Regions from separate parts of the Duganella sp. HH101 genome, predicted to be linked through region 3. Evidence: predicted binding sites of a transcription regulator. Region 3 holds the regulator's gene; each other region holds the start of a gene.
The links. Region 3 encodes FliA, which starts transcription of late flagellar genes. Its sites were predicted from a motif close to CTAAAGTTTNNNNNNNNNNNGCCGNTA; they were not measured.
Positions count from the first base shown of each region.

Region 1 (10,081 bases), on a different contig from region 3:
GCCCAGCGCCAGCGCCGCCTGCTTCAGCGTCGTCCCTTCGTGCTGCGCCTGCTTGGCGATGGTGGCGGCCTTGTCGTAGCCGATGTGCGGCGCCAGCGCCGTCACCAGCATCAGCGAACGTTCCATCAGCTCGGCGATGCGGCCCCGGTTGGGCTCGATGCCGTGCACGCAATGCTCTTCGAAGCTGCGCATGCCGTCGGCCAGCAGGCGCGCGCTTTGCAGGAAGTTGTGGGCGATCAGCGGCTTGTAGACGTTCAACTCGAAGTTGCCGGAGGCGCCGCCCACGGTGATGGCGACGTCGTTGCCGAACACCTGGCAGCACAGCATGGTGACGGCTTCGCACTGGGTCGGGTTGACCTTGCCCGGCATGATGGAGCTGCCCGGCTCGTTTTCCGGTATCGTGATTTCGCCCAGGCCGGAGCGCGGGCCGGAGGCCATCCAGCGCACGTCGTTGGCGATTTTCATCAGCGCGGCGGCCAGGGTTTTGAGCGCGCCGTGGGCCAGCAGCAGGGCGTCGTGGCCGGCCAGCGCGGCGAATTTGTTGTCGGCGCTGCGGAAGGGCAGGGCCAGCGTGTGCTCCAGCTCGGCCGCGATGCGGTGGGCGTATTCGGGGTGCGCGTTGAGGCCGGTGCCGACGGCGGTGCCGCCGGCCGCCAGTTGCAGCACGCCGGGCAGGGCGGTGCTGATGGCGCGTTCGGCGAAGTCGAGGTGGGCGACGTAGCCGGAGAATTCCTGGCCCAGCGTCAGCGGTGTGGCGTCCTGCAGGTGGGTGCGGCCGATCTTGACGATGTCGGCAAAGGTTTCGGCCTTGGCGTGCAGGCTGTCGCGCAGCTGGCGCAGCGCCGGCAGCACGTTGCCGGCCAGCGCCTGCGCGGCGGCGACGTGGATGGCCGTGGGGAAGATATCGTTCGAGGACTGGCCTTTGTTGACGTCGTCGTTGGGGTGCAGCTTGCGCGCTTCGCCGCGCACGCCGCCCATCAGCTCGGAGCCGCGGTTGGCCAGCACTTCGTTCATGTTCATATTCGACTGGGTGCCGGAGCCGGTCTGCCACACGGCCAGCGGGAATTCGCTCGGGTGCTGGTCGGCCAGCACTTCGTCGGCGGCCTGGGTGATGGCGATGGCCTTGGCGCCGTCGAGCAGGCCGAGGTCCAGGTTGACGCGGGCGGCGGCGCGCTTGACGCTGGCCAGCGCGTGAATCAGCTCCAGCGGCATGCGTTCGGTGGAGATGTGGAAGTGTTCCAGCGAGCGCTGGGTTTGCGCGCCCCACAACTGGTGGTCGGGAACGTCGATCGGGCCAAAACTGTCACGTTCACTTCTGGTGTTCATGGTTTTTCCTTTGGGCGGATAGGCAATCATGTGAGTTTGCTAAGTGGTTTCTAGTGTAGCGCAGTCTGGAAAAATTAACCTGGGGCTACAAAACCGGGAAATTCAGCCGTTATAGCTGATACACTTTTAGAATTCGCGGCCAAGCGACCACAACATGCAGCGCACACCTTTCCTGACCTTGATCTTTGCTTGCGCCGGCGCACTGTCGCTGGCGGCTGCCGCGTCGGCGGCGGAACTGGGGGAGGTGGCGGTGCGCTCGTTCATCGGCCAGCCCTTGTCGGCCGATATCGAGCTGGTGCAGCTGGCGCCGGACGAGGTGTCGGCGCTGCAGGTGCGGCTGGCGCAGCCGGATGTGTATCGCGGCGCCAGCATTACGATGAATCCGGCGCTGGCCGGCGTTCATATGTCGGTGGTGCGGCGCGACGGGCGCCAGTTCCTGCATCTGACGACGACCCGCAATATCGATGCCGAGTATGTCCATTTGTTCCTGGAGTTGAGTGCGGCCGGGCGCCATGATGTGCGCGCGGCCACGGTGTGGCTGCAGCCGGATCCGAATCCGGCGCCGTTGCCGTCGGCGCTGCCGGTGTTGACGGTGGCGCAGACGGCGGCGCAGGCTCGGGCGGCCAAGGCGGCTGAGGTGGCGGCGTCTGCTCCGGTCGATACGGCGCCGGCGCCGGCTCCTGTGCGCGACCGGACGCGGCCGGCGCCGATGCCGGCTGCGCATGAGTCGGAGGTGGGCGAGCCGGGCGGCTTGCGGGCTGCGCCTGCGTCTGCGTCTGCGCCATCGCGGCGGTCGGCGGTGCGTGCGGTGCCGCCCAGGCCGGCGGCCGGCGGCGAGGCGGCGCAGGCCGATGGCGGCGTGCCGCTGGGCGTGGCGCAGGCTTTGTTGCCCCTGCCTCCGTTGCCGCTGCCTAAGGGCGTGAAACGGCCGGCGGCTCCGGCGGCTTGTACGCCATCCGGCATGAGCGCGAAAGAATGCGCGGTGCTGGACACGCATAGTGTGGAGTTGTCCAGCAAGCTGGTCGAACTGGAGGGCAAGGTAAAAGTGCTGCAGGGCGCGCTGGCGGCGAAGGGCGGGGCGGCTGCCAGCGGGACGGCTGTCGCACCGGCGACGGCTGCGGTTGCGCAGCCGGCGGCGTCGGGCGTGCATGGCCCGGCGGCCAGCGGTCCGGCTGGCGGGCATGAGGCGGCGGCTACGGCGGCGCATGCGGCCTCGGCTGCGCATGCGGCGTCGGCAGCGCCGGCGGCTGCGGCGGCACATTCGACCTCGGCGTCCGCTGCTGCGGAGGCGGCGCATGGTGCGTCGGCCTCGGCCGGGGCGGCGTCTGCGGCGAGCGCTGCGAGCGCGGCGGCGGGCGAGCCGGCTTCCGGCGCGGCGTCGGCGGAGGCGTCGGCGCCGGTCAAGAAGGTGCGCGTATTGCCCAAGCTGAAGTACAAAAAGGAAAAGCCGCCGGAGCAGCCGTCCAGCAATCTGCCGCTGATCGGGGCCGGCGCCGGGTTGCTGGCGCTGCTGCTCGGCGCGGGCGGCTTCCTCTATCTGCGCAAGAAGCGCGGCAGCGGGCCGTTGAAGATCTGGCAAGGATTCCGCAAGAAAAAGCCGGCCGCCGAGGAGACGCCGCCGGTGGAGGCGCCGCCATTGCACGAAGTCACGCCCGAATCAATGATGGAACGGTAATAAGCATATAACTGCCGGCTCTTATCCAAGCGGGACGTTCTGGGGTATAGTATTCGACGCCCATATTCCCACCATCCCTGAAAGAGCCTTATGACCGCAGCAGATCTCCCGTCTCAGCATCACGAGCAATACCAAGCTTTCAAACAACTCGGCCTGAAGCTGGACATGTCCCGTGGCAAGCCAGCCCCCGAGCAGCTGGATCTGTCGAACGCCCTGATGGCGTCGCTGGACGGCTACCAGGCCGTCGACGGGACCGACGGCCGCAACTACGGCGGCACCATCGGCCTGCCGGAAGCGCGCGAACTGTTCGGCAAGCTGCTGGACGTGCCGGCCGCCCAGGTGGTGGTCGACAGCAGCGCCAGCCTGTCGCTGATGCATGACGTGATCATCTACAGCCTGCTCAACGGCACGCCCGGCCATGCGCCGTGGGTGCGCGAGCCGGTCACTTTCCTGTGCCCGGTGCCGGGCTACGACCGCCATTTCGCCATCTGCGAGGCGCGCGGCATCAAGATGATCAACATCCCGATGACCGAAGCCGGCCCGGACATGGACCTGGTGGAAAAACTGGTGGCCGAGGATGCCAGCATCAAGGGCATGTGGTGCGTGCCGAAGTACAGCAATCCGGGCGGCGTGGTGTACTCCGACGCCGTGGTGGCCCGTCTGGCGGCGATGAAGACCGCCGCGCCGGACTTCCGCCTGATGTGGGATGACGCCTATCGCTTCCACCATCTGGGCGAGCAGAAGCTGGAAGTGGCGAACATCCTGGACGCCTGCGCCCAGGCCGGCAACCCGGACCGCGCGATCGTGTTCGCGTCGTCGTCCAAGGTGACGTGGGCCGGTTCGGGCATCGCGGCGCTGGCGGCGTCGCCGGCCAATATCGCCTGGTGGACCAGGCACGCGGGCATCCGCAGCATCGGCCCGGACAAGATCAACCAGCTGCGCCATGTGCGCCTGCTGAAGGATGTGGCGACGGTGGAAGCCTTGATGGAACAGCACCGCCAGCTGTTGAAGCCGAAGTTCGAGGCGGTGCTGGCGCAGTTCGAGCACTACCTGGGCGACGTGCCGGGCGTGTCGTGGACCCGTCCGCAGGGCGGCTACTTCATCGATCTGGTCACGCCGCAGGGCTCGGCCAAGCGCACCGTGGCGCTGGCCAAGGAAGCCGGCATCACGCTGACGCCGGCTGGCGCGGCTTTCCCTTATGGTAACGATCCTAAGGACAGCCATATCCGCATCGCGCCTAGCTTCCCTTCGCTGGAAGAGATCACCAAGGCGGCGCAGGGGATCGCGCTGTCGCTGCGGGTGGCGCTGGGCGCCTGACCCCGCACGGCGGCGAACAGGGTCGGACCCCATGCGGGGTCCGACCCTTTTTTGTTTGGGGCGAAAAAAAAGCGCCGGGGAGGCGCTTTGGGCAGAGGGGGGGGTTTATTGGCGCGACATGCCGGGAACGCTGTTCAGCCATGGCTCGGTGACGTCGCGGATTTCGCGGTCGTTGGCCAGGATTTGCTTCAGCAGGTCGATCTTGCGCAAGCGCGGGGCGCCGCTCAGTGCCGGGGTGCCGCTGCCGGCTGCGCGGGCTTCGGTGGCGCATTGCGCTTCCAGGCGGCTCAGGCCATCCCAGTCTCCCAGACGTGCGGCGGCGGCCATCTGATTGGTCAAACCGGCAATATTTTCGTACATCGAGAGGACTTCGGTGGAGGTCATGTTCTCACCCTGGCTAGTTAAAACGGATTACCGCATGTCCTGATTAACGTCGCCTTAAACGGGAACTTTAGGGTGTTTTGAAAAAATATTTGAAAAAAAAGCCGCGCGATGCGAAATCGGCGGCTTTCCATGGTCTTTAAAGCAAGCTGGCTTATTTGACCAGCTCCTCCAGGCCCGCGCTCAGCTCGTCCGGCGGCGGCATGTCGTCGATCAGGGCGTTGTCGTCCAGGCCCAGCTCCTCGGCCAGGTCGGCCGGGTAGCAGGCGGCGATCTCGTCGTCGCTCAGCTGCGCCTGCTCGACGCGGGCGCGCCAGGCTGCCAGCGAGACCACGGCGGCCAGGCGATTCAGCTCGCCGTTGTGGTGCGGTTCCGGGAAGGCCAGGATGGTTTCCGAAAAGGTTTGCGGGAACTTCCAGCGCTTGGCCAGTTCGGCGCCGACATCGGCAAAGGTGTAGCCGAACGAAGCCTGTTCGGCGTCCAGGCGGCGCGAGTCCATCGGGCCGGCCACCTTGTCCAGCGCCATCGCCTGTTCGGCCATCGCCGAGTGGATCACCAGCTGGCCGATGGCGTGCATCATGCCGATGGTGAAGGCGAGGTCGGTGTTTTCCTTGGTTTTCTTGGCGATCCATTTGGCGCACACCGCGGTGTGCAGGCTGTAGCGCCAGAATTGCTTGAGGTCGAGACCGGGCACGGTCTTGAAGCCGCTGACCAGGCCGGAGCTGATGACCAGCGTGCGCACGGTGACGAAGCCGAGCATCAGTACCGCATCTTCCACGGTGCCGATGCTGCGCGAGACGTGGTAGTAGGCCGAGTTGGCCAGTCGCAGCAGCTTGGCGCTCAGCACCGGGTCCGTCGACAGTTTCTTCGCGATCTCTTCGGTGGAGACGCTGGCCTTGTCGAAACTGCTGATCAGCTCTTCCACGACTTTAGGCGCAGTGGGCAACGCAGTTGGATTCTGGAACAGGGCATCAAGTTTCATATTTATCTCCTGGGTAATTAGCGCGTTGCTATAGGCTAACTATATAGCGATTCCCAGAATGAATGAAGCAATTTTGCTGGGGGAGCGTCTCTTTTCTGCCGTGCTGCAACCATCTGTTCCGCGGAATCCGCAGTTCGTCGCAAACCGGCGGCGGCGCGCATGCGGAGGCGATAGAGTGCAGGCTGGCGTACCACGCCCGTCATCCAACCAGATCCATTATCAAGGGACTTTTATGCACCCATCCGCAACCGCTCTACGCCTGGCCGTCTGCGCCACCCTGATGCTGGCCGCGCCGCTGCGCGCCGAGCCGGCCAACACCGCACCGCCGGCCGCCGCCACTAAAACCGCCGTGCTGCCGGGCGACGATTTCTTCGATTACGTCAACGGCGACTGGCTCAACAGCGTCGAGATTCCGGCCGACCGCAGCGGCTGGGGCGTGGGCAACGCGCTGATCGAGGACACCAACCAGCGTCTCCTGAAATTGATCGAAGCGATGGCGGCGCAGCCGACCGACGCCGAGGCGAAAAAAATCGCCGACTTCTACGCCAGCTTCATGGACGAAGCGGGCATCGAGGCCAAGGGACTGGCGCCGTTGCAACCGCTGCTGCAACAGATCGCCGCCATCCGCGACAAGGGCGAGCTGGCCAGGGCGCTGGGCGGCACGCTGCGGGCCGACGTCGATCCGCTCAACGCCACCAACTTCTTCACCGAGAACCTGTTCGGCCTGTGGATCGCGCAAGGCCTGAAAGACGCGGAGCACTACACGCCCTATCTGCTGCAGGGCGGGCTGGGCATGCCGGATCGCGCCTACTATCTGGACAACACGCCGGCGATGAAAAAGCTGCGCGGCCAGTACCAGGCCCACATCGCCGCCACCTTCAAGCTGGCCGGCATCGCCGACGCCGATGCGCGGGCCGCCCGCGTGTTCGAACTGGAGCGCCGCATCGCCATGGCGCACGCCAGCCGCGAGGTGTCGTCCGACGTGCTGAAGGCGAACAACAACTGGAGCGCCGCCGATTTCGCGCGCAAGGCGCCGGGGCTGGACTGGAAGGCCTTCTTCGCCAGCGCCGGTTTGGGCGAGCAGAAAAAATTCATCGTCTGGCATCCGGGCGCGGTGGTGGGCGCGGCCAGGCTGGTGCAGTCGGCGCCACTGGAAACGTGGAAGGATTTCCTCGCCTTCCACAGCGTGAACCATGTGAGCAGCGCGCTGCCCAAGGCGCTGGCCGAGCAGCACTTCGATTTCTATGGCCGCACGCTGAACGGCACGCCGGAGCAATCGCTGCGCTGGAAGCGTAGCCTGAACGCCGTCAACATGGCCATGCCCGATGCGCTGGGCAAGGTGTATGTGGCCAAATATTTCCCGCCCGAGTCCAAGCAGCGCTTGCAGCAGATGGTGGCCAAGATCGTCGATGCCTTCCATGCCCGCATCGACCAGCTGGCGTGGATGGCGCCGGCCACCAAACTGGAAGCGCACGCCAAGCTCAAGACCTTGTACGTGGGCATAGGCTATCCGGACAAGTGGGCCAGCTACGAACAGCTGGCAGTGACGCCTGACGATGCGCTGGGCAACCTGCTGCGCGCCGAACGCGTACACACGCAGCAGCAGTTGGCCAAGCTGAAGCAGCCGGTGGACCGTGGCGAGTGGTGCATGCCGGCGCAGCTGGTCAACGCGGTCAACATGCCGATGCAGAACGCGATCAACTTCCCGGCGGCGATCCTGCAGGCGCCGTACTTCGATCCGCAGGCCAGCGATGCGGTGAACTATGGCAGCATCGGCGCGACCATCGGCCACGAGATCAGCCACAGCTTCGACGACCAGGGCGCCCAGTTCGATTCCAGGGGACTGCTGCGCGACTGGTGGACGGCGGCCGACGGCAAGCATTTCAAGCGCGCTTCGGCGGCGCTGGCGGCGCAGTACTCGGCGTACAAGCCGTTCCCGGATCTGGCGATCAACGGCCAGCAGACCTTGAGCGAGAACCTGGCCGACCTGGCTGGCCTGGCGGCGTCGCATGATGCCTACCGGGCCACGCTGGCCAAGCCGAGTGCGACGGCGGAAGCGGACCAGCAGTTCTTCATCGGCTACGCGATGAGCTGGCGCGAGAAGGCACGCGAAGCGGCGCTGCGCCGCGCGATCCTGACCGACGGCCACGCGCCGGACAAGTGGCGCACCGCCACCGTCCGCAACATGGATGCCTGGTATCAGGCTTTCAATGTGCAGCCAGGGCAGACTTTGTATCTTGCGCCGAAGGACCGCGTGCGGGTCTGGTAAATTGAACGGCGCTGCCCGTCAGTGATCGTCGGTCAGTTGATCGTACTCGCGGCGATAGCGGGGCAGGCGGCGCTCCAATGTGTTTTGCGATTGATGGTTGGCGTGCTCTACCAGCGCAAGGGCGGTGGTCAGGGCGTCGCTCATCGATTTCGCGGCGACGGTCATGGCGTCGGCGGCGGACAAGGGCTGTTTGGCGGCGCGCTTTTGCAAACGGTCGCGCAGGCGGGCGGCGTTGGCCCAGTTACTCGCGGACGGCGATGATGGCCGCCTCCACCGGCGACAGCGTGCTGCCGCTCTTGCGTAGAAAATCCGCCAGCTCGGAGTATGCGGCGGGTGGAAGCTCACAGGTCTGTGCGGCATTCATGCTCGTTCTCCTCGCTCGTTGTGTCGTGTTTTGTCTCGTTCTGTCTCGTTAGACCTTGTGCGCCGCACAAAGTTCAAACGAGTCAAAACGAGACAGAACGAGACATCCAAACGAGCACGAATGCCGCACAGGCCGAATTTCGCACCCGCCGTATATACTGGCGGCATGAACCCCGACGACCCCATCGAGCAGATCACGCAGACCACGCTGCAGCATTACGAGCGCACCGCCGAGCAATTCTTCGCCGGCACTATCGACCACGATGTGAGCCAGAACATCGCCGCCTTGCTGGCGGCCATACAAGGCCCGGCGCCATACCGCCTGCTGGACCTCGGCTGCGGCCCCGGCCGCGACCTCAAGACCTTCAAGGACATGGGTCACGAAGCGATCGGCGTCGACGGCTCGGCGCGTTTCGTCGAGATGGCGCGCGCCTACAGCGGCTGCGAGGCGTGGCAACAGGACTTCGTCAAACTCGACCTGCCCGCCGGTTTTTTCGACGGCGTCTATGCCAATGCCTCGCTGTTCCACGTGCCGAGCGCCGCGTTGCCGCAAGTGCTGCGCGACTTGCATGCCGCGCTGAAAACCGGCGGCGTGCTGTTCAGCTCCAACCCGCGCGGCGACAACCGCGAAGGCTGGAACGGCCCGCGCTACGGCAGCTACTACGATTATGAAACCTGGGAGCGTTACCTGCTGGCAGCGGGTTTTATCGCAGTCCAACATTACTACCGCCCGGCGGGCTTGCCGCGCGCACAGCAGCCTTGGCTGGCCAGCGTCTGGCGCAAAACTTGATTGCGGTTCAGGGTGCGTAAGCGCACAGAAACTCAGCCGCCCTCTGCCTATAGTGGATGCCATGCACACAGCACAGCGCTGCGTGTCCTGTAGCTTCATCACCCACTAGGAGTTCACCATGAACAAAGATCAAGTTAAAGGTACTGCGAAAGACATCGGCGGCAAAATCCAGGAAGAAGCCGGCAAGCTGGTCGGCAGCTCGGAGCAGCAAGCCAAGGGCCTGAACAAGCAAGCTGAAGGCAAGCTGCAAAAAGGCCTGGGCGATGCGAAAGAAGCCGTCAAGGATGTCGTCAAGGGCAACCGCAACTAAGCGTCGCACCCTCATAAAAAAAGGACCCGAGGGTCCTTTTTTTATACTGTTTATTTCGTTTCCGGCATCAGGTTCTTCTTGAAGAAGGCCTCGATGTTGCCGTACACGTGGCGCTGCGGGCCGCGTCCCGAGATGCCATGCTTGGCGCCCGGATAGGTCATCAGCTCGAAGTGCACATTGCGCTTGACCAGCGCGTCGATCATGCGCGTGGTGTTGGTGAAGAGCACGTTGTCATCGGCCATGCCATGCACCAGCAGCAGCGGCGATTTCAAGCCGTCCAGGTGCGAGTACACGCCCGCCGATGCATAGCCCGCCGCGTTTTCCTTCGGCGTGCCCATGAACTGCTCGGTGTAGTGGGTGTCGTACAGCGACCAGTCGGTCACCGGCGCCACCGACACGCCCATGGCGATCTTGTCCGACGCTTCCGCCAGCAGGCGCAAGGTCATGAAACCGCCGTAGCTCCAGCCGAACACGCCCACGCGCTTGGCGTCGACGAAGCTCTGCTTGCCCAGCCATTCGATGCCGGTGATCTGGTCTTCCACCTCGACCTTGCCCAGGTTGTGGTAGTTGGCGTCGGTGAACACGCGCTCGCGGCGCGAGGAACCGCGGTTATCCAGACGCCAGACCACGAAGCCCTGCTGCGCCATGTACTGGTCGAAGAAGTTGCC
Region 1 is NZ_LRON01000008.1:7,109-17,189, forward strand. It holds gene fumC (class II fumarate hydratase) at 1-1,326, opposite strand, end outside; gene DUGA2_RS14330 (FimV family protein) at 1,481-3,001, shown strand; gene DUGA2_RS14335 (aminotransferase class I/II-fold pyridoxal phosphate-dependent enzyme) at 3,092-4,318, shown strand; gene DUGA2_RS14340 (flagellar protein FliT) at 4,424-4,702, opposite strand; gene DUGA2_RS14345 (HDOD domain-containing protein) at 4,854-5,681, opposite strand; gene DUGA2_RS14350 (M13 family metallopeptidase) at 5,914-7,950, shown strand; gene DUGA2_RS34495 (hypothetical protein) at 7,969-8,160, opposite strand; gene DUGA2_RS34805 (hypothetical protein) at 8,192-8,314, opposite strand; gene DUGA2_RS14360 (bifunctional 2-polyprenyl-6-hydroxyphenol methylase/3-demethylubiquinol 3-O-methyltransferase UbiG) at 8,480-9,103, shown strand; gene DUGA2_RS14365 (CsbD family protein) at 9,222-9,413, shown strand; gene DUGA2_RS14370 (S9 family peptidase) at 9,464-10,081, opposite strand, start outside.
Region 1: DUGA2_RS14340 (flagellar protein FliT) is a predicted target of FliA. The motif match lies at 4,747-4,773, and genes of this name have one in related genera.

Region 2 (10,081 bases), on a different contig from region 3:
GCGCGCATCTTCCTGCTGACGCGGCCAGTGCTGATGACCATCGTCTGGTTCGCCCGGCTGCTGCACTGGTTCCTGGCGCTGAAGGAACGCTGGATAGCACGGCTGCGCGCCACCGCCGCCTGGCGCCGCGTCGACGCGCTGGCCAAGACGTGGCGCCACTGGCGCCAGCACGCGGTGCCGGCGCCGGGCAGCTGGACGGCGCGCTTCCGCCGCCTGCTGCGGCGCTTCCGCGCGCGCTGGCGCGCCCGCTGACGTGGTCAAATCAACCATATTATTTATAACATTATCATGAGCGCAGCTTCCCCTCCCCGCCCCGACAGCGCGGCCCTGGCCGCCGAACTGGAACAGGTGCGCGCGCGCTTCGACGCCATCGTCTCCAACACGCCGGGCCTGGTCTACCAGTTCGTGCTGCACGCCGACGGCGCCGTCTCCTTCCCCTATCTGAGCGACGGCTGCCAGGCGCTGCTGGGCCTGACGGCGGCCGAGCTGCACGCCCATCCCTCCCGCTTCCTCGAACTGATACTGCCGGACGACCGCAAGTCCTATCTGGACGCCATGCAAGCCTCGGCCGCCGCGCTGTGGAGCTGGAACTGGGAGGGCCGGATCTGGGTCGACGCCTGGAAGGACGTCAAGTGGATCAACCTGCGCTGCACGCCGCACGCGCTGGCCGGCGGCGCGGTGCGCTGGGACGGCATCATGACCAATATCAGCGACAGCAAGCAGGAGCAGCTGGAGGTGCGCCACTCGCGCGCCCGGCTGGCCGAGCTGAGCGCGCATGCCGAGCGCGTCAAGGAACAGGAGCGCACCCGCATCGCGCGCGAAATCCACGACGAGCTGGGCGGCAACCTGACGGCGATCAAGATGGCGCTCGCCATGCTGGCCGCGCGGCTCGACGAGATCGGCGACTACCCGGTGCTGCGCGAGAAAACCGACTACGTCGACGCCCTGGTCGACCGCACCATCGACGCCGTGCACCGCATTTCGCTGGACCTGCGGCCCGCCGTGCTGGACCTGGGCCTGGTCGAGGCGCTGGAGTGGCAGGTCAAGGAATTCGAGAAACAGGCGGGCATCGCCTGCACCTTCAACGCCAACCAGCGCGACGTCGAGCTTGACAACGAACAGGCGACGGCGCTGTTCCGCATCGCCCAGGAGGCGCTGACCAATATCGCCAAGCACGCCGGCGCCACGCGGGTCAGCGTCAAGCTGGCGCGGCTGCGGCACCACGTCAGCCTGAAAATCAGCGACAACGGCAGCGGCATCCGCCAGGCCGACCGCGCCAAGCCCGATTCCTTCGGCCTGCGCGGCATGGCCGAACGCGCGCGCGCGCTGGGCGGCACGCTCAGCCTGAGCCACGCGGCCGGCGGCGGCACCGTGGTGACGATCAAAATTAAACGCGAAACCGAGCGCGCGGCCCTCATCGCGGCCGCCGCCGGCGCTACAATAGCGGGTGAAAACATTTCTGCTGTGAAATAGTAAAAGATAGGATCAAGAGTCACATGTCAGAAAAAGCCATCATCAAGGTCTTCATCGCCGACGACCACGCCATCGTGCGGGAAGGCTTGAAACAAATCCTGGCCGAGACGCGCGACATCGTCGTCGCCGGCGAGGCGGAAAACGGCCTGGACGCCATCAAGCTGTTCCGCAAGTCGGACTGCCAGGTCATGCTGCTCGACATTTCCATGCCCGACCGCAGCGGCATCGAGGTGCTCAAGCAGATCAAGAAGGAAAAGCCGGAGCTGGCGGTGCTGATGCTGTCCATGCACCGCGAGGACCAGTACGCGATCCGCTCGCTGAAAGCCGGCGCGGCCGGCTATCTCACCAAGCAGAGCGCGCCGCGCGAGCTGGTGACGGCGATCCGCCAGGTCGCCGGCGGCCTCAAGTACATCAGCCCGGCGCTGGCGCAGGAACTGGCCAACCACGTCGGCGAGGACCACGAGGCGCCGCCGCACGACAGCCTGTCCGACCGCGAGTACCAGACGCTGACCATGATCGCCTCCGGCAAGACGGTGGGCATGATCGCCAAGGAACTGTCGCTGTCGGTCAAGACGGTCAGCGAATACCGGGCACGGCTGCTGGTCAAGATGAAGCTGAAAAATAGCGCGGAGCTGACCCATTACGCAATCAAGAACCAGTTGATAGAATAGGCACTGGACGGCGCGCGCACGCGGTTGCTGGAATGCTCAGGCTTAATGCCATGATGAAAGGTACCTTCCGGCCTTTTATCCGGGCTATGCCCAAGGCAACGCGCACTTATCATGGTAGGAATGAGTAAACCTTCAAGAGGCCGCGCGTAACATGTCCAGCAAACCCACCACTCCCGAGCAGAATCCGGCCGACATCGCACGCGAGGCGTTCAAGCGCCTGGCGGTGCGCCGCATAGCGCCGACGCCGGAGGCCTACCGCGACATCTACAACGAAATCGCCGGCGTCGCCGCCGAACCGGCCGCCGCGCCGATCGTCGCGGTCGATCCCGGCCCGGAATCGGTGCTGAGCCAGTTCGCCACCCGCCTGACCGAAAACACCGGCGACCTGGCCGACTTCGGCCGCCGCTTCAACCGCGCCGTCAAGTCGCGCGACTGGGAAGGCTATGCCAAGACCCTGTCGCAGCTGGTGGAAAAACACTTCATCAGCCGCAAGACCGGCATCGAAGTGGCCGGCCTGCCGGCCGAGGACGAGCAAAGCCGCACGCTGCGCGACCTGCTGAGCCGCACCCTGACCTTCGCGGTCGCCTCGCTGCTGTCCGGCGCCCCGGTGCTGGTGGCCGAGGCCGAATCGCTGGGCGCGGCCACCAAGCTGGCCCACAGCGAGGAGGCGCTGGCCGAGATCGCCCTGCGCCTGAAGCAGCTGTGCTACCAGATCGAGCTGCGCGGCGCCGACAGCGGCGAACAGCAGGAACTGCTGCTGCGCCTGTTCAAGCTGCTGCTGGAAAACGTCAGCGAGCTGCTCGACGACGACAGCTGGCTGCGCGGCCAGATCGAATCGGTGCAAAACCTGATCACCGGCCCGATCGACGTGCGCGCGCTGGAGGAAGCCACGCGCAGCCTGAAGGAAGTGATCTACAAGCAGGGCCAGCTCAAGCACAGCCTGTCGGACGTCAAGCTCACCGTCAAGAACATGATGATGACCTTTATCGACCGCCTCGGCCAAGTGGCGGCCTCGACCGGCGACTTCCACGAAAAGATCGGCGGCTATTCGGAAAAGATCAGCAAGGCCGACAATATCGCCGAGCTCAACACCATCCTCGACGAAGTGCTCAAGGAAACCCGCCTGGTGCAGAGCGAGGCCCTGAAGGCGCGCGACAAGATGGTGCTGGCGCGCCAGGAAGTGCAGGACGCCGAGAACCGCATCCACGCGCTGGAGGCCAAGCTGCAGCATTTGAGCGAGCTGGTGCGCGAAGACCAGCTGACCGGCAGCCTCAACCGCCGGGGCCTGGACGATGTGTTCGAGCGCGAGACCGCGCGCGCCGACCGCCGCGGCACGCCGCTGTGCATCGCCATCCTCGACCTCGACGATTTCAAAAAGCTCAACGACACCTACGGCCACATCGCCGGCGACGCCGCGCTCAAGCACCTGGTCAAGATCGTCAAGGACACGCTGCGCTCGATGGACGTGATCGCCCGCTTCGGCGGCGAGGAATTCCTGATCCTGATGCCGGAGACCTCGGTCGAGGCGGCGGCCAGCACCATGACCCGGCTGCAGCGCGAGCTGACCAAGCATTTCTTCCTGCACGATAACGAGAAGGTCTTGATCACCTTCTCGGCCGGGGTGGCGCTGCGCCGTCCGAACGAGGAGCAGACCGAGCTGGTCAAGCGGGCCGACAAGGCCATGTACACCGCCAAGCAGACCGGCAAGAACCGGGTGGTCGTGGCCGACTGAGCCGTTTTATTATCAAAACACTTACAGCCCGGCGCCCGCCGGGCTTTTTTTTGCCCCAAACAAAGAGCGAAATATAATTATTTTTGCCCTAAAGATTCCCCGAATGCGGTCGTTTAAACGGGCAAGCGTGTTGAACTTTAGGCCTGATGCAGAAAATTTCCCGCCTTTTTGCCCCTTAATTTTCCCACTGGGCAACCGTTACCGATTACAACAGCGGTTTGATTGTCTCGGAATGTGGAGGCAGACCAATGGGAACTGAGCATATCGCCGAATCGAAGTATTTTGGAGAAACATCATGGCACAAGTCATTAACACTAATATTGCATCGCTGAATTCGCAACGTAACCTGACCACCTCGCAAGCAAACCTGTCGACTTCGCTGCAACGCCTGTCCTCCGGTCTGCGTATTAACAGCGCCAAAGACGACGCCGCAGGTTTGGCCATTTCGGAACGCTTCACTTCGCAAATTCGCGGCAATACCCAGGCAGCACGTAACGCCAACGATGGCATCTCGCTGGCGCAAACGGCTGAGGGTGGCTTGAGCACCGCCGGTGACCTGCTGCAGCGTATCCGCGAACTGGCAGTCCAGTCCGCCAACGGCACCAATTCCGATTCCGACCGCAAGTCGATCCAGGGCGAGGTTTCGGCCCTGTCGCAAGAGCTGGACCGCGTGGCCAACACCACCCAGTTCAACGGCCAGAACGTGCTGGATGGTTCGCTCACCGCTGCCCAGTTCCAGGTCGGCGCCAACGCCAACCAGACCATCAATGTCGGCGTCCAGTCGGCCAAAGCCACCGACATCGGCAACAACACGCTCGATTCGGTGGTTGACGGTACCGCCAACAACACCGCTTCGGCGGTCTCCGGTGGCGCCAACCACATCACGACGGCGCAGAAACTGACGATCACTTCCGGCACTGGCACCACCACCAACGTCAACGTTGACATTGGCGAGAGCGCCAAGAAAATCGCCGCCGGCGTTAACGCGCTGAGCAGCTCGAGCGGCGTCAAGGCAACCGCCGTCACCACGGCCACCATCGCCGGCGGCGCGGCCGGCAATGCTGCCATCCCTGACGGTTCGGTCCAGTTCCAGCTGCGCGGCGACAACTCGGTGGAAAGCGACGCCAACTCGACGGCAGTCACCATCTCGGCCCAAGTCAAGGGCGGTGACTTGTCGGGACTGGCTCAGGCGATCAATGCGCAAGTCGGCACCACCGGCATCAGCGCCTCGATCCAGACCAACGCCACCAGCGGCTTCAAGGAAGTCAAACTGACCAATGCATCCGGTGCAGACATTCAGATCACGAACACCAACGTGGTCAGCGGCACCGGGGTTGACTCCTTGGCAGGATCGGCATTGCGTGGCGCAGACAAACCGGCCAGCGGTGCGACTGCCGCCATTCCTGGTAACGTCGTGGCAATCCCGACCGGCGCCGTCGGCGGCGGCGCAGCAACCCAAGTGACCGTGGGCGGCAGCCTGAGCTTCTCGTCGGATTCCGGCTTCACGGTGGCTTCCGACGTCGGCACCGACATCGTCAACGTCACCGCCGGTTCCAACCTGCAATCGGTCTCCAAGATCGACGTCAGCTCGGTGGCCGGTTCCAACGCCGCCCTGCTGACCATCGATTCGGCTCTGAACCAGATCAACAGCAACCGCGCTGCACTGGGTGCGATCCAGAACCGTTTCGCCTCGACCATCTCGAACCTGAACACGACGACGGAGAACTTGTCCGCTTCGCGTAGCCGGATTCAAGATACCGACTTCGCGTCGGAAACGGCCAACCTGACCCGCGGCCAGATCCTGCAACAAGCTGGTACCGCCATCTTGGCCCAGGCCAACTCGCTGCCGAACGGCGTGCTGTCGCTGCTGCGTGGCTAAAATCCGGGGCAGGGTTGACCCGATAAGGTCGCTCTGACTAGGTTCCCCGGTTGATTTATTCAACCGGGGATTTTTCACAAAGGAAGCATCATGACTATCGATACCATCGGCACGGCCACCCAGGCCCGCCCAGTAGACCGCCCGGCCACCGCCGCCGGCGGCGAAGTCGCCGCCCAGGGCGCCGCGCGCGCGCCGGCCACGGCCGTCGAAACCGCGGCCGCCGTCAAAGGCCCGGCCAACGTACCGACGCTGGAACAGGTCAACCAGGCCGTATCGCAGCTGAACAAGTCGTCGCAGGCCAAGTCGCAGGGCCTGGAGTTCTCGGTCGACAGCGACACCAAGCGCACCGTCGTCAAGGTGATCGACCAGACCACCAAGGAAGTGCTGCGCCAGATTCCATCGCCCGAAGCGCTGGAAATCGCCAAATCGCTGGAATCGAAATCCGGCGCCTCCGGCTTGCTGATCCAGCAAACCGCCTGAAGCGGCCGCGCTCGCGCGCGCCGCTTTTTCTGTCTTCATGGCATCCTGCAAGCAGGAATGCCGCCGCCGCGAATCTCACGGGCATGCCCGTTGCGCAGCCATACCGCCGCCCCGCCACGCCCTGCAGCGCCGACTGCTGCCCGTTTTTTCAGCTTTGCCTGAACTGGCAGGTATTCTCCCCTCTCAAGTCCGGTTTGATTCTGCCGATATTGTCTTATATTATTGCTTTACTTAGGAGCACATCGTGGGCATCTCTTCACCAGGCATAGGCTCTGGCATCAAAGTCGACGAGATCGTCAGCAAGCTGATGGCGGTTGAGTCCGCGCCGCTGGCCGATTACGACAAGAAGTCGGCCAGTTATCTGGCTAAGGTGTCTGCGTTCGGCAATTTATCCGGCGCGCTGGGCTCGTTTCAAAGCGCGCTGACAGGGCTGACCTCGGTATCCAGCTTTCAAACCTTGATCAGTACGCCCAGCGATTCTACGGTGATGACCGCCACCGCGAGCAGTACCGCGCAGCCAGGCAGCTACCGCGTCAACATCAGCCAGATCGCACAAGCGCAGACGCTGGCCTCGACCGGCTACAAGAGCACCACTGCCACCATCGGCCTGGGCGGCAAGACCACTATTAATTTTTCGCTCGGCACCACCAACGGCGGCACCTTCGGCATCGCCGGCACCCAGCTGGGCGCCAGCCTGTCCAGCGGCGGCCTGACGCCAGGTTCGCTGAGCATCAACAATACCGCGATCGCCACCGATGGCACCACCCGCAGCGCGCGCCTGCTGGCCGACGCCATCAACGCCAAGAGCACCACGACAGGTGTCTCGGCCAAGGCGTCCTCCACGCTGACCAGCGCCACCCTGTTCGGCGCCGCTGGCGCCTCGACTTTCGGCAATATCGACACCAGCGGCGGCGGCACGTATTCGCTGTCGGTCGGCGGTGTGGAAATCGCCACACAGGCCACCGGTGTGGCCGCCGGTGCCGCCGGGGGCATCACCGCCGCCTCGCTCGACGCCGCACTGGCGCCCAACACCGCCATCGGGCGCGCGCTGGCCGACGCCAACATCAAAGTTCTAGGCACGGCCGCCGGCGGCGACCTGCAATTCAAGAATGAAGACGGCAGCAACATCGCGATCGCCGAAGCGGTCAGCGGCAGCGTCACCGGCGGCATCGGCAACAGCGGCACCGCCAACATCGGGTCCAGCACGACGGCGGTGAGTTCCATCACGCTGGTGTCGACGGACGGCAGCCCGATCACCGTCGGCGGCACCGATCCCACCAAGGCCGGCTTTACCGCCGGCGTCGGTGGCGCCTACCTCGGCGCCAGCTTTGCGGCGGACTCCAGCCGCACCAGCGGCAACATCGTCATCGACAGCAGCAACAACACCTTGCAAGGCATCATGGCTGCCATCAACAAGGGCAACTTCGGCGTCACCGCCAGCATCGTCTCGGACGGTTCCAGCGGCACCAACGCCACCCCGAATCACTTGATCCTGACATCGTCCGCCACCGGCGCCAGTTCAACCATGAAGATCACCCTGGCCGGCTCCGGCGGCAACCCGCCGGATGACAAACTGGTTGAACTGCTGGGCTACGATCCGGGCGGCACCCAGAATCTGAGCCAGAAGGCAGCAGCAGCCGATACCAAGGCGACCGTCAACGGCATCGCCGTCACCAGCACCAGCACCAGCATCAGCGGCGCGATCAGCGGCATCACCATCAACGCCCTCAAGGTCGGCAGTTCATCGCTATCGGTAAGCAAGGACAGTGGTTCCTTGTCCACCTCCGTCAGCGGCTTCGTGAAGGCCTACAACGACTTGAGCGGCCAGATAGCGCAGCTGGGCGCCTACAATCCGGACACCAAGACCGGCGGCCCGCTGCTGGGCGATACGACGCTGCGCAATCTGCAAGCCTCGATCCGCCGCCAGCTGGGCACTTCGATCACCGGCTTGCAAGGCAGCAGCCTGACCAACCTGTCGCAGATCGGCATCTCGTTCCAGAAGGATGGCACGCTGACCCTGGACAACGCCAAGCTGCAAAAGGCCATCGCCAACAACTTCAACGACATCGCCAGCCTGTTCGCAGCGGTCGGCCACGGCAGCGATCCGGACGTCAAGTTCGTCAGTTCCGGCACCAACACCAAGGCCGGCGACTACGCGATCAACATCACCCAGCTGGCCACCCAGGGAACGCTGCAAGGCACCGCCGTATTGCCGACCGAAACGGTGATCGATACCGATACCACCTGGACCGTGACGCTGAACGACACCAAGCCGGCCACGCTGGCCAACACCGCCACCATTTCGCTGCCGGCCGGCAGCTACAATCCCAGCCAGTTAGCCACGCTGTTGCAATCGTCGATCAACGGCGTCAGCGCGTTTGCCAACGCTGGCGCCACCGTCACCGCCACCGTCGGCGACGATGGCAAGCTGAAGCTGGCCTCGACCAGCTACGGATCGAAATCGAACATCCATATCGCCACGGCGACCGGCACCGACATCTCGGCCGTGTTCGGCGCCGGCGCCTCGGTCGACGGCCTGGACGTGGCCGGCACCATAGGCGGCTATACCGCCACCGGCAGCGGCCAGACCCTGACCGGTTCGCCTGGCGCACCGGTCGATGGACTGAAGTTGACGATTACCGGCGACACCACCGGCGGGCGCGGCAGCTTCGGCTTCTCCCAGGGCTACGCCTACCAGCTCAACTCGCTGGCGGCCGGCTATCTGGGCGCCAACGGCGCGCTGACCAGCCGCACCACCGGCCTGAACAACTCGGTCAAGGATATCGCCAAGCAGAAGGACGCCTTCGCCTCCCGGCTGGGCGATATCGAAGCGCGCTACCGCGCACAGTACACGGCGCTCGACACCTCGATCGCCAGCATGAACACCACCGCGTCCTTCTTGGCGCAACAGTTCGCGGCGCTTGCCAAGCAATAACCGCTGACGCTTTAACAGGAGACAGAGTATGTTTGGATCTCGACAAACTGGCGTGCACGCCTATGCCAAGGTAGGCATGGAAACCGGCGTGGTCGCCGCCAGTCCCCACAAGCTGATCGTCATGCTGTTCGACGGCGCCATGGTGGCCTTGAACGCCGCGCTGAACGGCATGCGCAGCGGCGACATCGGCGAGAAGGGCAAATCGATCTCCAAAGCCATCATGATCATCGACAGCGGCCTGCGCGCCGCGCTCGACAAGAAAGCCGGCGGCGAAATCGCCGAAGGCCTGGACGCGCTGTACGAATACATGAGCGCGCGCCTGCTGACGGCCAACCTGACCAACGATCCAGCGATCCTGGAAGAAGTGCAGCGCCTGCTGACAGAGTTGCGCGACGCCTGGAATGCGATCGCCGACACCCCCGCCGCCACCGGCGTCCACCCGACCAATCTCGCGAGCGCCTGATTCATGATGACCAGCCAAGATATCTTATCCGTGTACGCCGCCATGGCCGACCTGACCGAACAGATGGTGCGGGCCGCCACGCACAGCGACTGGGACCAGCTGGTGCTGCTGGAACAGCGCTGCGCCGCCCACGTGCAGGCGCTGCGCGAGCAGGAGCCGGCGCAGCCGATGCAGGGCGCCGAGCGCGAACGCAAGATCAACCTGATCCGCCAGATGCTCAACGCCGACCGCCAGATCCGCGACCTGACCATGCCGTGGATGGCGCAACTGTCCAAACTGCTCAACTCGACCGACACTGAACGGCGCGTGCTCAACGCCTACGGCAGCGTCTAAAGCAGGGGCGCGCCATGCTGCCGCCAGCAGTCACCATCCTGCCGGTTGGCCCGGCTGCCGGCGCCGGCGCTGTCGCCCCGGTCGGCGACGGCCGCCAGGCGGCCTTCCAGCGCGC
Region 2 is NZ_LRON01000009.1:254,555-264,635, forward strand. It holds gene DUGA2_RS16855 (hypothetical protein) at 1-252, shown strand, start outside; gene DUGA2_RS16860 (sensor histidine kinase) at 289-1,473, shown strand; gene DUGA2_RS16865 (response regulator transcription factor) at 1,497-2,144, shown strand; gene DUGA2_RS16870 (GGDEF domain-containing protein) at 2,296-3,876, shown strand; gene DUGA2_RS16875 (flagellin) at 4,172-5,755, shown strand; gene DUGA2_RS16880 (flagellar protein FlaG) at 5,846-6,235, shown strand; gene fliD (flagellar filament capping protein FliD) at 6,480-9,170, shown strand; gene fliS (flagellar export chaperone FliS) at 9,199-9,633, shown strand; gene DUGA2_RS16895 (flagellar protein FliT) at 9,637-9,966, shown strand; partial or broken gene DUGA2_RS16900 (flagellar hook-length control protein FliK) at 9,981-10,081, shown strand, end outside.
Region 2: fliD (flagellar filament capping protein FliD) is a predicted target of FliA. The motif match lies at 6,418-6,444, and genes of this name have one in related genera.

Region 3 (10,081 bases):
GCAAAAGAAGAAACCTGACTTGAACAACGGAGCACCCGCATGAACGCCTTGAGCAACCTGAAACTGCCGCCATGGCTGCAAGGTATCGCCAACAGCCGCAACAAGAGCAGCCTGGCCGCGCCTATCCTGATCATCATGCTGCTGGCGATGATGGTGCTGCCGCTGCCGGCCTTTGTGCTCGACATCTTCTTCAGCTTCAATATCGCGCTGGCGGTGATCGTGCTGCTGACCAGCCTGTACACGGTCAAGCCGCTGGACTTCATGGCCTTCCCGACCATCCTGCTGGTGTCGACCATGCTGCGCCTGTCGCTGAACGTGGCGTCGACCCGCGTGGTGCTGACCGAGGGCCACACCGGCGCCGACGCGGCCGGCAAGGTGATCGAAGCGTTCGGCCACTTCCTGATCGGCGGTAACTACACGGTCGGTATCGTGGTGTTCATTATTTTGACGATCATTAACTTCACCGTGGTGACCAAGGGTGCGGGCCGTATCGCCGAGGTGGGCGCGCGTTTCGCCCTGGATGCGATGCCGGGCAAGCAGATGGCGATCGACGCCGACCTCAACGCCGGCCTGATCGGCGAGGCCGAGGCCCGCAAGCGCCGCAGCGAAGTGGCGCAGGAAGCGGAATTCTACGGCGCCATGGACGGCGCCAGCAAATACGTGCGCGGCGATGCCGTGGCCGGCATTCTGGTGACGGTGATCAACGTGGTCGGCGGCCTGCTGGTCGGCCTGCTGCAGCACGACCTGACCTTCGCCGACGCGCTCAAGAACTACACGCTGCTGGCCATCGGTGACGGCCTGGTGGCGCAGATCCCGTCGCTGGTGATTTCCACCGCGGCCGGTATCGTGGTGTCGCGCGTGGCCAGCGAACAGGACATCGGCACCCAGGTGGTGGGGCAGTTGTTCGCCAAGCCGCAGGTGCTGTACATCACCGCCGCCATCATCGGCGGCATGGGCCTGATCCCCGGCATGCCGAACCTGGTGTTCCTGCTGCTGGCCGGCGTGCTGGCGGGCTCGGCTTACCTGATGACGCGCAAGGCCGAAGCCGGCAAGACCGCCGAAGTGGCGGCGGCGGAAGCGGCCGCCTCGCCGGCCGCCGCGCCGGAGCAGGAAGAGGCCAGCTGGCAGGACATCATGCCGGTCGATACGCTGGGCCTGGAAGTGGGCTACCGCCTGATTCCGCTGGTGGACAAGACCCAGGGCGGCGAGCTGCTCAAGCGTATCAAGGGCATCCGCAAGAAGTTCGCGCAGGAGGTCGGTTTCCTGGCGCCGCCGGTGCACATCCGCGACAACCTGGAATTGAAACCGTCGGCCTATCGCATCACGCTCAAGGGCGTGGAGGTGGGCACGGGCGAGGCCTTCAACGGCCAGTTCCTGGCGATCAATCCCGGCATGGCCAGCGGCACCTTGCCGGGCCTGGTGACGACCGATCCGGCCTTCGGCCTGCCGGCCACGTGGATCGACGCCAATCTGCGCGACCAGGCGCAGGGCATGGGCTACACGGTGGTCGACGCCGGCACGGTGGTGGCGACGCATTTGAACCACCTGATCACGACGCATGCGTCCGAGTTGCTGGGCCGCGCCGAGGTGCAGGCGCTGCTCGACCATCTGGGCAAGGATGCGCCCAAGCTGGTGGAAGACCTGGTGCCGAAGATGGTGTCGCTGTCGACCTTGCAGAAGGTGCTGCAGAACCTGCTGGTGGAAGGCGTGCACATCCGCGACATGCGTTCCATCATCGAGACGCTGGCCGAGCACGCCGTGCATACGCAGGATCCGAGCGACCTGACGGCGCTGGTGCGCATTTCGCTGGGCCGCGCCATCGTGCAGCAGCTGTTCCCCGGCGCCAGCGAGTTGTCGGTGATGACGCTGGACAATCGCCTGGAGCGCTTGCTGATGCAGGCGCTGGCGGCCAGCGGCCCGGACGGTGCGGGCATCGAGCCGGGGCTGGCGGACACCATCGCGCAGCAGGCGCAGCAGGCGGCGCAGCAGCAGGAGGCGCTGGGCCTGACGCCGGTGCTGCTGGTTCCTGGTCCGCTGCGGGCCTTGCTGTCGCGCTTCCTGCGCCGCGCCTTGCCGCAGCTGAAGGTGCTGTCGCATGCCGAGATCCCGGAGACCAAGACCATCCGCGTGACGGCGCTGGTGGGCCAGCAGCCGGCATAAGTTTGCGCGGATCGCGCATGCAGCCATGCGGGCGGCCTAGACTGTCCGCATGGATGACGACGACTTCGATACGCCGTGGAAGGAGGTGGTCATGTGCCACTTCCCGGAATTCATGGCTTTCTACTTCCCCCTTGCGCATGCCGCGATCGACTGGTCGCGGCCGCATGCTTTTCTCGATCAGGAGTTCGGCGCGCTGGCGCGCGATGCGGAACTGGGCAAGCGCGTGCTCGACAAACTGGTCAGCGTGTATTTGCATGACGGCCGTGAGCAATGGGTGCTGGTGCATCTGGAGGTGCAGGGCTGGCGTGATGCGCGGTTCGCTGAGCGCATGTTTGTCTACAATTATCGTGTCTACGATCGCTATCGGCGACCTGTCGCCAGCCTGGCGTTGCTGACGGACGATGGCAGGCGCTGGCGGCCTTCGTCGTTTGCTTATCGTCTGCTTGGTTGCAGGATGGGGATTGAGTTCCCGGTCGTTAAACTGCTGGACTATGCCGATCGCCTTGATGAACTACGGCAGCACGAGAATCCCTTTGCGCTGGTGACAATGGCGCATTTGCAGGCGCGGCAGACCAAAGGCAACGCCCATCGGCGCCGCATCGCCAAGTGGAAGCTCACCAAGCTACTGTATCAGCGTGATTGGGACAGGCAGCGTATCATCAACTTGTACCGGGTGATCGACTGGATCATGCGCTTGCCGACGGGGCTTGAGGTACGTTTACGATCTGGCATGTTGGAAATAGAAAGGAGGAGGGCCATGGTCTACTTGTCTTCTATTGAACGTATTGGAATGGAAATTGGCCGGAAAGAAGGCTTGAAATTAGGCCTTCAAGAGGGGCGGCAGGTAGGGCTGCAGGAGGGCCGGCAGGAGGGTAGGCAAGAGGGCCGGCAAGAGGGTAGGCAAGAGGGTAGGCAAGAGGGGTGGGCTGAAGGGCTTACCGCGTTGCTTGTTCAGCGCTTTGGCCCGCTGGATGCGCACGTATTGTCGCGCATCGCCGAAGCCGATGTGCCGCAGCTGTCCGCCTGGGCGCGGAACTTTGTCGACGCCACCTCGCTGGACGAGGTTTTTCGCAATCGCTAAGCCGCCTCGGCCGCAGTGGGAAATGCGGCCCATTTCTACCCCTGTTCGTCGGATCGTTTCCAGAGTGCATCGTCAATAATGGCACTGTCAGAGTCAAGGCGTCTCATCCGGAAGACGCGCTGCTCGACTTAGATTCCTGAGAGCCGGCCATGAACGTCAAAAAATTTACCGCACCGACATCCCGCGAGGCACTGCGCAAAGTGCGCGAATCGCTCGGCCCCGATGCCGTGATCCTGTCCAACCGCCAGGCCGATGGCGGCGTTGAAATCCTCGCGCTGGCCAACGACGATGCCGCTTCGCTGGCCATGCCTGCGCCGCATTCGCCGATGGCCGATCCGGCGCCGTCGCTCGACCTGACCTCCGCCGCGCCGCAAGCCCGCGCCGATCAGCGTCTGGAGCCACGCATGGAATCGCGCATGGAACCGCGTTTCGAAACCAACTACCCAACCCCGGCCCCGGCCGCTCTGCCTGCGCAACCGGTGCGCCGCGTGGTCGCTTCCGCCGCGTCGTTCGCCAGCGCCACCAAGGCCGCTGCCGCAGCGCCGGCGCCTGCCACGCTGGACGTCGACCAGATCGCCGCCATGGTCAGCGCCGCCGTCGCCAGCGCCAAGCAGAACGCCGCCGCCGAAATGCAGAACATGATGGGCGAAATCCGCGCCATGCGCGGCATGATGGAAACCCAGCTGGCCGAAATCTCCTGGGGCACGACGCAAGCGCGCGAGCCGCAGAAAGCCGCCGTGCTGCGCGAGATGCTGGCGGCCGGTTTCTCGGCCAGCCTGGCGCGCTACCTGATCGAAAAACTGCCGGCCAACCGCGACGCCGCCGACAGCATGCGCTGGATCAAGAACGTGCTGACCCGCAACCTGCAAACCATGGCCAACGAAGACGCGCTGATCGAGCAGGGCGGCGTGTTCGCGCTGGTCGGTCCGACCGGCGTCGGCAAGACCACCAGCACCGCCAAGCTGGCCGCGCGCTGCGTGATGCGCCACGGCCCGGACAAGCTGGCCCTGATCACCACCGACGCCTACCGTATCGGCGCCCACGAGCAGCTGCGCATCTACGGCAAGATCCTCGGCGTGATGGTGCACTCGGTCAAGGACGAGGCCGACCTGCGCATCGCCCTCAAAGAATTGAAGAACAAGCACACCGTGCTGATCGACACCGTCGGCGTCAGCCAGCGCGACCAGATGGTGACGGAACAGGTCTCGATGCTGCAAGGCGCGGGCTCGGACGTCAAGCGCCTGCTGTGCCTGAACGCCACGGCCACCCAGGAAACCCTGAACGAAGTGGTGCGCGCCTACCAGGGCAGCGGCCTGGCCGGCTGCATCATGACCAAGCTGGACGAGGCCGCCGCGATCGGCAATGTGCTCGACGTGGTGATCCGCCAGAAGCTCAACCTGTTCTACGTCTCGAACGGCCAGCGCGTGCCGGAAGACCTGCACCTGGCCGATCCGGCCTACCTGATCGACCGCGCTTTCAAGTTGAAACGCGATGTCGTCAACACCCAATACCTGGACGCCGAACTGCCTCTGCTGATGAGCAACGGCCAGAACGAGCAAGCAATGCGCGAGGTGCACCTTGGCTAATTTCGATTTCGACCAGGCGGAGGGACTGCGCCGCATGCTGGCGGGGCCGCAGCCCCGCATCGTCACCTTCCTGTCGGCCACGCCGCAGGACGACAAGGGCGCCATGCTGGTCAACCTGGGCGCCTCGCTGGCCCGCGCCGGCAATGACGTGCTGCTGGTCGACGCCTGCGCCAGCGCCCACGGCGTGGCTACGCGCCTCGGTGTGGACGGCGGCGCCAGCCTGCTCAACGTGGCGCGCCAGGAGTGCGCGCTGAACCAGGTGATCCACCAGGTGCCGCAAGGCTTTGCTGTGGCGTCGATGACACGCGGCCTGCCGCGCAGCGGCCCGGACGAGACCCGCCGCCTGGCCAAGGCCTTCGATGTGCTGGCCAAGCAGACCGGCATCGTCATCGTCGACGGCGAGTTCGACGGCGTGGCCTTCCCGGTGCCGGTCATGGCCAGCTCGGAAATCGTGGTGCAGGTGTCGAATAGCGCTACCTCGATCAAGGCCGCTTACAGTATGATCAAGCGCCTGAACCAGGAGCTGGGACGGCGCCCGTTCGGAATTCTCGTCACCGGGGCTTCCGAATCGGAAGCAAAGGTGGTATACGATAATATGGCACAGGCAGCAAGCCGATACCTGGCGGTGAACCTCGTTTCGATGGGATCGGTGCCGGCGGATGAGTACCTGCAACGCGCGGCACGCTTGGGGCGTGCGGTGGTCGATGCGTTTCCGCTGGCCGGGGCTTCGGTCGCGTTTCGTCAACTGGCGGGGCGCTTCGCGCTGGCCGGCTCGCCATCTTTCCGTTAAGGGAGCATCAATATTTTAGCGCTTAATCAATAATAAACAGGCTATGTACACGGTCAAAGGGAAAGCGGACAAGGATTCTTTGCTGACGGAGCATATGCCGTTGGTCAAGCGCTTGGCCCATCACATGAAGGCGAAACTGCCGCCCAGCGTCGAAGTCGACGATCTGGTGCAAGCCGGGATGATCGGCCTGCTCGACGCCATCAGCCGTTACGAGGAAACCCACGGCGCCCAGTTCGAAACCTATGCCGTGCTGCGCATCCGCGGCGCGATGCTGGACGAGCTGCGCAACAGCGACTGGCTGCCGCGCTCGATGCGCCAGAACATGCGCAAGATCGAAACCGCCATGAGCACCCTGCAGCAGCGTCTGGGCCATCCGCCGACCGAGTCGGAAGTGGCCAAGATGCTCAAGCTGTCGCTGGCCGACTATCAGGAAATGCTGTCCGAAGGCGGCGGCCACCAGCTGGTGTACTACGAGGATTTTCACGACGACGACGGCAACGACAGCTTCCTCGACCGCTATGCGGCCGACGACGACGCCGACCCGCTGCGCTCGCTGCTGGACGGCGACTTCCGCCAGGCCGTGATCGACGCCATCGACGCCTTGCCGCCGCGCGAGAAGATTCTGATGGGGCTGTACTACGAAGAGGAGCTCAACTTGAAAGAAATCGGCGCCGTGATGGGCGTATCGGAATCGCGCGTATCGCAGTTGCATACGCAGGCCGTGGCGCGTCTGCGCGCCTCACTTCGGGAGCGGTCTTGGACTGGGCCAGCGTAGCCGGGGTGCTGCTGGCGCTGGCCGGCATCGTCATCGGCCAGACGCTGGAAGGCGGCAAGCTGTCCTCGCTGCTGCAGCCGGCCGCGTTCGCGATCGTGGTGGTCGGCACCTTCGGCGCCGTCATGCTGCAGACCCGCTTCCGGACTTTTGTGCGCGGCCTGCGCATGCTGCGGCTGGTGTTCGCGCCGCCGGCCGACAGCCGCGCCGTGCTGGCGCGCGACATCAACGCCTGGAACCTGGCGGCGCGGCGCGACGGCCTGCTGTCGCTGGAGCGCTACATGCTGGCGTCCAAGGACAAGTTCAACACCAAGGGCCTGCGCCTGATCGTCGACGGCATCAACCCGGACAAGCTGCGCCAGATCCTCGACACCGAAATCACCGCCTTCGAAACCGAGGAGCGGCAGGCGGTGCGCATCTGGGAATCGGCGGCCGGCTATTCGCCCACCATCGGCATCCTGGGCGCGGTGCTGGGCCTGATCCACGTGATGGAAAACCTCACCGACCCGAGCAAGCTCGGCTCCGGCATCGCCGTGGCCTTCGTCTCGACCATCTACGGCGTCGGCCTGGCCAACCTGTTCTTCTACCCGATCGCCAACAAGCTCAAGGCCATCGTCACCCAGGCCGTGCACCAGCAGGAAATCGCCGCCGCCGTGTTCTACGACATCGCCACCGGCGACCACACGCGCGTCATCGACGAGCGCATCGCCACGCTGATGCGGGAGCACTGACGTGCAGAACCGGCGCGCGCGCAGGAAGTTCGACGACGAAGCGGAGAACCACGAGCGCTGGTTGATCTCCTACGCCGACTTCATCACGCTGCTGTTCGCCTTCTTCGTCGTCATGTACGCGATTTCGGTGGTCAATATCGGCCAGTACAAGGTGCTGTCGGTGGCGCTGGGCGACGCCTTCGGCGGCGCCGGCTCGGCCAAGCCCATCAATACCGAAGTGCCCAATCTGCCGATCCCCAATCCCAACCTGAAGCGCCATGCCGAACTGCTGCGCAAGGAAAAGACCCAGATGACCAAGCTGGCGCAGGACTTGTTGTCCACGCTGGCGCCGCTGGTCAAGGAGGGCAAGGTGCGGGTGACGCAGAACAGCCGCGGCGTCAGCGTCGAGATCAATGCCTCGGTGCTGTTCGATCCGGGCGAGGCGCGCCTGACCAATGAATCGACCGAGGCGCTGCGCGCCGTCGCCAGCCTGCTGAAAAGCGACGACCACAAGGTGCAGGTCGAGGGCCATACCGACAACCAGCCGATCCGCAATACGCTGTTCCCGTCCAACTGGGAATTGTCGGCGGTGCGCGCCAGCAGCGTGGTGCGGCTGTTCATCGACGCCGGCGTGGCGCCGGAGCGGCTGACGGCGGTCGGCTATAGCGCCAACGTACCGGTGGCGTCGAACGACACGCAACTCGGCCGCGCGCGCAACCGCCGCGTGGCGGTGACGATCTTGTCCGGCATTCCGGACGCGGTGACGGAGTTGCCGACGACGCCGCAGCAGCAGTAGGCGGTCGGCGGAATTGAATCAGCCGGCCAAAAAGCCGCGGCTGCGGGGCAGGGAAGTGGACAGGCCGCCAGGGCCGTAGAAGTTGTTCGCAGCCGCCGTTTGCGGCCGCAGCGCTTGCAGCGCGCCCTGCGTGTGGTTCATCTGCTTGTTGATCAGCATGCCGTTGAGGCGGTTCAGTTCCTTGGCCGCGCGCGCGTGCTGCTGCAGCGCTTGCCACAAGGCGGTCGCTTCGGCGGCGTCGGCGCCGCAGGCGGCAGCCCAGGCATCCATGCCGGCTTCCTCGGCCGGGTAGCCGGCCTTGCCCAGGGCGCGGTGGCGCTGGGCCGACAACAGGGTCATCTGCGTGACCAGTGCCGATTTCTTCGTGGTGAGGGCCGTCAGGCCATCGATTTCCGCCGCCACCAGGTATTGCTGCTCCTGCTTCAGGACGCCCAGCAGGGTCGTCATGATCTGTTCTTCTTCGCGCAGGCTGTTCAGCGGGGTAGCGGTTGACATGGTAGACCTATCGTTTGCGAGAGTGCAGCAGATCCTTGACTGTATCGAGCAAGCCATCCGCCACTTTTTCCGAGTTGACCTGGAACTGGCCGTCGGCTATCGCCAGCTTGATGCGTTCGACTTTTTTGGTGTCGAACACCGCGCTGTTGCCGCCGGCCGCACTGGCCGCCAATGCCTGGCCTTGCGGCGACAGGCGCACATTGTCGGACGTTGCAGGCGTCGCCGGGGCTGCCGCCTTGTCTGCGCCGCGCGCAGTCGAGGTGGAAGCCGGGGACGACGACGGCAAGCCGGTCGTGCTCTTCAATGTATCGTTAATTTTCACAGCTCTATCCTTCTCTGGTAGGAGTACGAAACTCCGGGATCTGAGTATGTAACGGCGGCTGCGCCCAAAACTTTAGCGTTGCCGTGCCTCAAGTCCCCTGGCGTTCGATCAAAACGCCACCTCCACCAGCCCGCCAGCCTTGGCGATTCCCGTGATTTGTTGCCCACCGGAAGTTTTTACCTGGACTACCTGGCCGTCGCCGGCCGTGCTCATGGCGCGCGCCTCGGCCGACACGCTGAAGCCGTTGCCGCTGGACACCAGGCGCACCAGTTGTCCGGATTGCACCACCGGCTTGCTGCGCAGCGTATCGAGACGCAGCGGAGTGCCCGGTGGCAATGAAATATTGGCGCTGCGGCCGATCACCTGGCCCATGTCGGTGGCTATGCCTGCCGGCAACATTGTCAGATCGCCCTTCAGCGTCACCAGCTGGCCGGCCTCGATGGCCTGGCCCTGGGCCAGCGGCGCCGCGCTGGCGATGTAGTCGCCGACCACCGTCACCGTGGCTTGAATATATACCGTCCAGGCCGTTGGTGTCGCACAGCGCACGCCGACCGTGGTCTTGCCCCAGGCGCGCGCGCCGGGCATGAAGAAGGCTTGCGGCTCGGCGCAGGCGGCCAGGTTCATGCGCGGATCGACCGCGCCGACCGTCACCGTCACCTGGCCCGGCAGGCCGCCGCTCTGTACTTGCAGGAACTGTTCGACGCTGCGCTTGAGCGCGGCCGGGTCCTGGTAGGCCTGGCGCGGCGCGGCGGCTTGCTGGGCGTGGGCCGCCGGCAGCAGTGCCAGCAGGGCGGCGGTAGTGAGCAATCGTTTCATGGCGTGAGTTTCCCCTTCAATATTGCCATCATAGTCTGGCGGTCTGAACTTGAAGCCTTGAATAGGACCGAAAAGCAGGTGCTTATCGCTCGATGGTGACGACCGGCAACTCCGTATCATCGATCCTGTCATAACAAGTTCGTCCATTGGGAGCTGCCATGGTTGGGAAACTCGACGATTACCTGCGCTTTAACGAAGCCGCGCTGGGCTTGCGCTCACAGCGCCAGAGCGTGCTCGCCTCGAATATTGCCAACGGCGACACCCCGAACTACAAGGCCCGCGACATCGACTTCAGCAGCGCGCTGCAGACGGCGCTGGACAAGGCCAGCCCGAGCGCGGCGGCCAGCCTGAAGACCACCGCCAGCAAGCATTACCCCAACCCTCCGCAAGACGGCGGCACCATGGCGGACGGTACGCCGCTGCTGTACCGCGGCGTGGTGCAGGGCGCGGTCGACGGCAACACGGTCGACATGGACGTCGAGCGCAACCAGTTCGCCGATAACGCCATCCGCTACGAGGCTGGCATCACCGCAATCAACGCCCAGATCAAAAG
Region 3 is NZ_LRON01000005.1:342,393-352,473, forward strand. It holds gene flhB (flagellar biosynthesis protein FlhB) at 1-43, shown strand, start outside; gene flhA (flagellar biosynthesis protein FlhA) at 40-2,160, shown strand; gene DUGA2_RS11085 (transposase) at 2,210-3,241, shown strand; gene flhF (flagellar biosynthesis protein FlhF) at 3,391-4,827, shown strand; gene DUGA2_RS11095 (antiactivator of flagellar biosynthesis FleN protein) at 4,820-5,617, shown strand; gene DUGA2_RS11100 (RNA polymerase sigma factor FliA) at 5,661-6,392, shown strand; gene DUGA2_RS11105 (flagellar motor protein) at 6,374-7,120, shown strand; gene motD (flagellar motor protein MotD) at 7,122-7,895, shown strand; gene DUGA2_RS11115 (flagella synthesis protein FlgN) at 7,914-8,390, opposite strand; gene flgM (flagellar biosynthesis anti-sigma factor FlgM) at 8,398-8,712, opposite strand; gene flgA (flagellar basal body P-ring formation chaperone FlgA) at 8,821-9,528, opposite strand; gene flgB (flagellar basal body rod protein FlgB) at 9,687-10,081, shown strand, end outside.